Regions from separate parts of the Rossellomorea sp. ABR4_012 genome, predicted to be linked through region 1. Evidence: a T-box and tRNA genes for the amino acid it is inferred to sense, from the RefSeq annotation. Region 1 holds a T-box; the other holds one or more tRNA genes.
What was found. A T-box is a leader RNA that pairs with one kind of tRNA and senses whether it is charged. The one in region 1 lies ahead of proS (proline--tRNA ligase), so its partner is inferred to be a tRNA-Pro.

Region 1 (3,399 bases):
TGCCGAACGACTAAGGATGGCAGGGAGCTAGATGGGTTGAGAGAAATGATCATGAAGATGATTAAAGAAAAGCCGGGATATGAGGAAATGGTCAACCCCTATCTAATTATGTAAAAAATTGGTTTACATTCCGGTAAATAGATGATAGTATTGAAAAAATTATCTAAAGCGATGACGAGAAGAGTAGCCAGCAGAATTCTTCATCAGAGAGCCCCGGGAGCTGAAAAGGGGCAGGGAGGCTGCAGGTGAACCAAGACTCTGAGCTGCACATCGGAACTTTTAGGGGATGGTGTGACAGGAGCTCCTGTTATAGAGCTAGGGTATATGCAAAAAGCCGTACCCGAAAAGGTTGATATGGTGACATATTGACGAACTGGGGTGGCACCGCGATCGAATCTCGCCCCCAAGACTGAGACGTCTTGGGGGTGGGATTTTTTTATTGGTCAAATTGAAGGCCCGTCCCTCGCTGCTTTAAAGCGACGAGGGACGGGCGTTGTAGGAATCGCGGGGAGGAGTGTTGAAGATGAGATGGAAGGATCCGTTTTTGATGTTGATGGGTATAGGGTTGTCGAATGTCGGAGCATGGATATTCTTGATTGCACTTAATTTGATTGTGCTGGATGAGTCGGGTTCGGCGCTTGCGGTCGGGATTCTTTATGTGCTGAAGCCGCTGGCTGCGCTGGTTACGAATGCATGGGCGGGGAGTTTGATCGATCGGCTGAATAAACGGGGATTGATGGTGTTTCTGGATATACTCAGGGCGGTGCTGGTAGCAGTGCTGCCGTTCATTTCTTCAATCCCGCTGATGTATGCTGTTGTATTTGTCATCAATATGGGGAGTGCGGTTTTTTATCCGGCCTCGATGACATATATGACGAAATTGATTCCGAGGGAGAAGCGGCAGCGGTTCAATGCGCTCCGGAGCTTGATCGGATCTGGTGCTTTTATCATCGGACCAGCGATTGCAGGGGTGTTATTCATCATCGGTACACCGGAGATGGCGCTTTATTTGAACGCGGCCGCGTTGTTTCTTTCGGGATTGATTACCCTCCTGCTTCCGGATTTGGAGGGAGATTCGCTTGCCAGTTCGGAGAAATTCTCTTTTGAATTGATCAAGGCAGACTGGCGGGTGGTCAAGGATTTTAGCCGCCGCTCCATCTATGTGATGGTGGTGTACCTATTGTTCAGCTGCATGATCGTCATGACCGCTGCGGTCGATTCACTGGAGGCCGCTTTTTCAAAAGAAGTGCTGGAGCTTTCAAACAGCACGTATGGATATTTGGTAAGCATTGCGGGGGCAGGTTTTCTTGTCGGGGCTCTCGTGAATATTGCGATTGCAGACAAAGTTCGTGATCTCCACCTGATTGCTTTCGGCTCAGTGATGGTTTCAGCCGGGTATATTGTGTATTCATTTTCAGGAGGTTTCGTCGCTGCCGCAGTGGGCTTTTCACTACTGTCCTTCTCGCTGGCATTTGCAGAGACAGGGTTTGATACGTTCATTCAGGAGCGGGTACCGGTTGAGGTGATGGGTCGCGTGAGCAGTATGTACGGCTGGCTTGAAGGAGTGCTTGTCATTGCCGCAACAGTATCCATCGGTGCAGGGGCAGAGCTTTTATCCATCCGGGGAGTGGTGATCGCAGGCGCTGTCGTGATGCTGATAGTGACTGTTTTCCTCTGTATCTATTCATTAAACAGTGGGAGGGTTAAGCCGCTTGAAAAGAAGCCGCTCGTATCACAGTGAAAATAAAATTGACACTACATGGGAATCTCTATATAATCATCTAAAATAATCAAAAACATTGAAGAGGATCAGTAAAGTGAACCTGTCTTTTCAGAGAGGGGGCCAGAGTGGTGCGAGGCTCCTATTGACAATCATTTGAACCTGCCTCTGAGTCTGAATATTCAGCGGTTGAATACCGTTATCATGTGTGAGTGTAAAGCTTTGCTTTGAATCAGGGTGGTACCGCCAGAGATGGTCCCTGATGATGAGCGGGGCTTTTTTTATTTATCAAAAAGGTGTGGGGACAAGCTTATATTTTAAAAAAGAGGGTGCTATGTATGGCTAAGGAATTTGTAAAAGACGTTACCGGGATGGATGAGGATTTCGCCCAGTGGTATACGGATGTAGTGAAGAAGGCGGAGCTGGTCGATTATTCGAGTGTGCGCGGGTCGATGATCATCCGTCCTTACGGATATGCGATTTGGGAAAATATAAAGAATGCGCTTGATGCGAAGATCAAGGAAACGGGGCATGAGAATGTGTATATGCCGCTGTTCATTCCGGAAAGTCTTTTGCAGCGGGAGAAGGATCATATCGAAGGTTTCGCGCCAGAGGTGGCGTGGGTGACACACGGCGGTGAAGAGGAGCTTTCGGAGAGACTATGTGTACGTCCGACTTCCGAGGTGCTGTTCGGTGAGCATTATAAAAATATCATCCATTCCTACCGCGATTTGCCGAAGCTGTATAACCAGTGGGCCAATGTTGTGCGCTGGGAGAAAACGACGAGGCCGTTCCTGCGGACGCTGGAGTTCCTATGGCAGGAAGGTCATACGTGCCATGAGACGGATGAGGATGCACATGAAGAAACAGTGAGGATGCTCGAAGTGTACGCAGAGCTTTGTGAAGAGCTGCTGGCAATCCCTGTGGTGAAGGGGCAGAAGACAGAGAAAGAAAAGTTTGCCGGTGCGAAGTATACGTACACAATCGAGAGCTTGATGCACGACGGAAAAGCTTTGCAGTCCGGGACATCGCACCATTTGGGTGATGGATTTGCGAAAGCGTTCGGCATTCAGTTCACCGACCGTGAAGGGAAGCTTCAACATGTGCAGCAGACGTCCTGGGGACTGACGACGCGCATCATCGGGGCGATGATCATGGTGCACGGGGATGACCGGGGTCTAGTTGTGCCTCCTCGTATGGCGCCGACTCAATTGATGATTGTGCCGATTGCGCAGCATAAGGAAGGCGTGCTTGATTTTGCCTATGAATTGAAAGACAAGTTGTCGGCTGTAGCGCGTGTCGGGATCGATGCGAGCGACAAGAAGCCGGGATGGAAGTTCAATGAGTATGAAATGAAGGGGATTCCACTTCGCCTTGAAGTCGGGCCTCGTGATATCGAGAACGGCCAGGTGATTTTGGCCCGCCGTGATACAGGTGAGAAGGTGACGGTGCCTGTCGGGGAACTAGAAACGAAGGTGCCAGCACTGCTTGAAGAGATTCAGAAGAACCTTTTTGAAAAAGCGAGGGAGCATCGCGAGGAGATGACGAGTATCGCTTCAGGGTTTGCTGAGTTTAAAGAGGTGATTGCCGGGAAAGGCGGTTTCGTGAAGGCGATGTGGTGCGGCGAGCTTGCTTGTGAGGATAAGATCAAGGAAGAAACGGGTGCGACTTCGCGCTGT
Region 2 (3,399 bases), on a different contig from region 1:
ACCGCTGGTGTACCAGTTGTCTTGCCAAAGGCATCGCTGGGTAGCTATGTGCGGAAGGGATAAGTGCTGAAAGCATCTAAGCATGAAGCCCCCCTCGAGATGAGATTTCCCATCACTTTATGTGAGTAAGATCCCTAGAAGATGACTAGGTAGATAGGTCAGAGGTGGAAGCATGGTGACATGTGGAGCTGACTGATACTAATCGATCGAGGACTTAACCACAAAGAGTCATTTTTAAATGAACACATTGGTCGATACTCGACTTTCTTGACATCAATCCTTTATCTAGTTTTGAAGGAACAAACCCTTCAATTGAATATTCGTCTGGTGATTATGGCGAAGAGGTCACACCCGTTCCCATGCCGAACACGGAAGTTAAGCTCTTCAGCGCCGATGGTAGTTGGGGGCTCTCCCCCTGTGAGAGTAGGACGTCGCCAGGCGATTTATAATCCGGAGGATTAGCTCAGCTGGGAGAGCATCTGCCTTACAAGCAGAGGGTCGGCGGTTCGATCCCGTCATCCTCCACCATGATTTTTTACGAAGCATCAGCGGAGTAAAAGAATCTTCCTTGATTTTTGCGCAAGCAAAATATCTTTCCAATGATTTTCTGAAGCTTATTTAAGACAAGCTGACGAAAACATCTTTTTTATGCCGGTGTAGCTCAACTGGTAGAGCAACTGACTTGTAATCAGTAGGTTGGGGGTTCAAGTCCTCTTGCCGGCACCATTTTGGTTTTTCTCATTATAATATAAGCCATTAGCTCAGTTGGTAGAGCACGAAAGAAATAACATCATTGAGTTATCTTCTAGCGTACAGCTCGAGCAGCATCTTGGTTAAGCTTCCTGAGAGCTGGACGTCGTAGATGCACAAAGATAGAAGTGAAATAATAATTTTTAATTAATACTATTACGAGCCATTAGCTCAGTTGGTAGAGCATCTGACTTTTAATCAGAGGGTCGAAGGTTCGAGTCCTTCATGGCTCACCATTGATTTTTGCTCAGGCAAAACATCATATCTTTTATCATGCGGGTGTGGCGGAATTGGCAGACGCACCAGACTTAGGATCTGGCGCCGCGAGGCGTGGGGGTTCAAGTCCCTTCACCCGCACCATATTTGCGGAAGTAGTTCAGTGGTAGAACACCACCTTGCCAAGGTGGGGGTCGCGGGTTCGAATCCCGTCTTCCGCTCCAAAGATTTTTGCCGGGGTGGCGGAACTGGCAGACGCACAGGACTTAAAATCCTGCGGTAGGTGACTACCGTACCGGTTCGATTCCGGTCCTCGGCACCAGAGTTTTTTGCAAAAGCAAAATAACTCTCAATAGCTTGTGCTAGCAAAACATCTTTTCTTAATTTGCGTCAGCAAATAGCCTTAATTAAATAATGCGCCCGTAGCTCAATTGGATAGAGCGTTTGACTACGGATCAAAAGGTTAGGGGTTCGACTCCTCTCGGGCGCGCCATCTATTTCGGGAAGTAGCTCAGCTTGGTAGAGCACTTGGTTTGGGACCAAGGGGTCGCAGGTTCGAATCCTGTCTTCCCGACCACCTTAGATGGGGCCTTAGCTCAGCTGGGAGAGCGCCTGCTTTGCACGCAGGAGGTCAGCGGTTCGATCCCGCTAGGCTCCACCAAGATTTTTTACGCAGCGTAAGCGGAGTAAAAGAATCTACCTTAACTCACTTCGGTGAAAAAAATTAAAAAAGTTGTTGACACTCAACAGTGTCGATGATATACTTGTAAAGTCGCTTCAAACGAAGCACTTAACAAATTGAACCTTGAAAACTGAACAAAACAAGACAATACGTCAACGTTAATTCTAGATTTACCGCAACGATAGAATCGTTGCAAACAAGAGCTATTCAAACTTTTATCGGAGAGTTTGATCCTGGCTCAGGACGAACGCTGGCGGCGTGCCTAATACATGCAAGTCGAGCGGATCAAAGGGAGCTTGCTCCCTGAGATCAGCGGCGGACGGGTGAGTAACACGTGGGTAACCTGCCTGTAAGACTGGGATAACTCCGGGAAACCGGGGCTAATACCGGATAACTCAGTTCCTCGCATGAGGAACTGTTGAAAGGTGGCTTTTAGCTACCACTTACAGATGGACCCGCGGCGCATTAGCTAGTTGGTGAGGTAACGGCTCACCAAGGCGACGATGCGTAGCCGACCTGAGAGGGTGATCGGCCACACTGGGACTGAGACACGGCCCAGACTCCTACGGGAGGCAGCAGTAGGGAATCTTCCGCAATGGACGAAAGTCTGACGGAGCAACGCCGCGTGAGTGAAGAAGGTTTTCGGATCGTAAAACTCTGTTGTTAGGGAAGAACAAGTGCCGTTCGAATAGGGCGGCACCTTGACGGTACCTAACCAGAAAGCCACGGCTAACTACGTGCCAGCAGCCGCGGTAATACGTAGGTGGCAAGCGTTGTCCGGAATTATTGGGCGTAAAGCGCGCGCAGGTGGTTTCTTAAGTCTGATGTGAAAGCCCACGGCTCAACCGTGGAGGGTCATTGGAAACTGGGGAACTTGAGTGCAGAAGAGGAAAGTGGAATTCCAAGTGTAGCGGTGAAATGCGTAGATATTTGGAGGAACACCAGTGGCGAAGGCGACTTTCTGGTCTGTAACTGACACTGAGGCGCGAAAGCGTGGGGAGCAAACAGGATTAGATACCCTGGTAGTCCACGCCGTAAACGATGAGTGCTAAGTGTTAGAGGGTTTCCGCCCTTTAGTGCTGCAGCTAACGCATTAAGCACTCCGCCTGGGGAGTACGGTCGCAAGACTGAAACTCAAAGGAATTGACGGGGGCCCGCACAAGCGGTGGAGCATGTGGTTTAATTCGAAGCAACGCGAAGAACCTTACCAGGTCTTGACATCCTCTGACAACCCTAGAGATAGGGCTTTCCCCTTCGGGGGACAGAGTGACAGGTGGTGCATGGTTGTCGTCAGCTCGTGTCGTGAGATGTTGGGTTAAGTCCCGCAACGAGCGCAACCCTTGATCTTAGTTGCCAGCATTCAGTTGGGCACTCTAAGATGACTGCCGGTGACAAACCGGAGGAAGGTGGGGATGACGTCAAATCATCATGCCCCTTATGACCTGGGCTACACACGTGCTACAATGGACGGTACAAAGGGCAGCGAGACCGCGAGGTTTAGCCAATCCCATAAAACCGTTCTCAGTTCGGATTGCAGGCTGCAACTCGCCTGCATGAAGCTGGAATCGCTAGTAATCGCGGATCAGCATGCCGCGGTGAATACGTTCCCGGGCCTTGTACACACCGCCCGTCACACCACGAGAGTTTGTAACACCCGAAGTCGGTGAGGTAACCTTTTGGAGCCAGCCGCCTAAGGTGGGACAGATGATTGGGGTGAAGTCGTAACAAGGTAGCCGTATCGGAAGGTGCGG

Region 2: it has a tRNA-Pro gene. The T-box ahead of proS (proline--tRNA ligase) is inferred to sense a tRNA for this amino acid. The anticodon was not compared.

The regions. Positions count from the first base shown of each region.
Region 1 covers NZ_JBSWVK010000002.1:231,886-235,284, forward strand. The annotation lists gene ACXAFV_RS10710 (hypothetical protein) at 1-114, shown strand, start outside; T-box leader at 163-408, shown strand; gene ACXAFV_RS10715 (MFS transporter) at 524-1,741, shown strand; T-box leader at 1,791-1,984, shown strand; gene proS (proline--tRNA ligase) at 2,059-3,399, shown strand, end outside.
Region 2 covers NZ_JBSWVK010000001.1:224,667-228,065, reverse strand. The annotation lists rRNA gene ACXAFV_RS01250 (23S ribosomal RNA) at 1-222, shown strand, start outside; rRNA gene rrf (5S ribosomal RNA) at 324-440, shown strand; tRNA gene ACXAFV_RS01240 (tRNA-Val) at 453-528, shown strand; tRNA gene ACXAFV_RS01235 (tRNA-Thr) at 651-726, shown strand; tRNA gene ACXAFV_RS01230 (tRNA-Lys) at 911-986, shown strand; tRNA gene ACXAFV_RS01225 (tRNA-Leu) at 1,026-1,110, shown strand; tRNA gene ACXAFV_RS01220 (tRNA-Gly) at 1,116-1,190, shown strand; tRNA gene ACXAFV_RS01215 (tRNA-Leu) at 1,200-1,288, shown strand; tRNA gene ACXAFV_RS01210 (tRNA-Arg) at 1,383-1,459, shown strand; tRNA gene ACXAFV_RS01205 (tRNA-Pro) at 1,467-1,543, shown strand; tRNA gene ACXAFV_RS01200 (tRNA-Ala) at 1,552-1,627, shown strand; rRNA gene ACXAFV_RS01195 (16S ribosomal RNA) at 1,864-3,399, shown strand, end outside.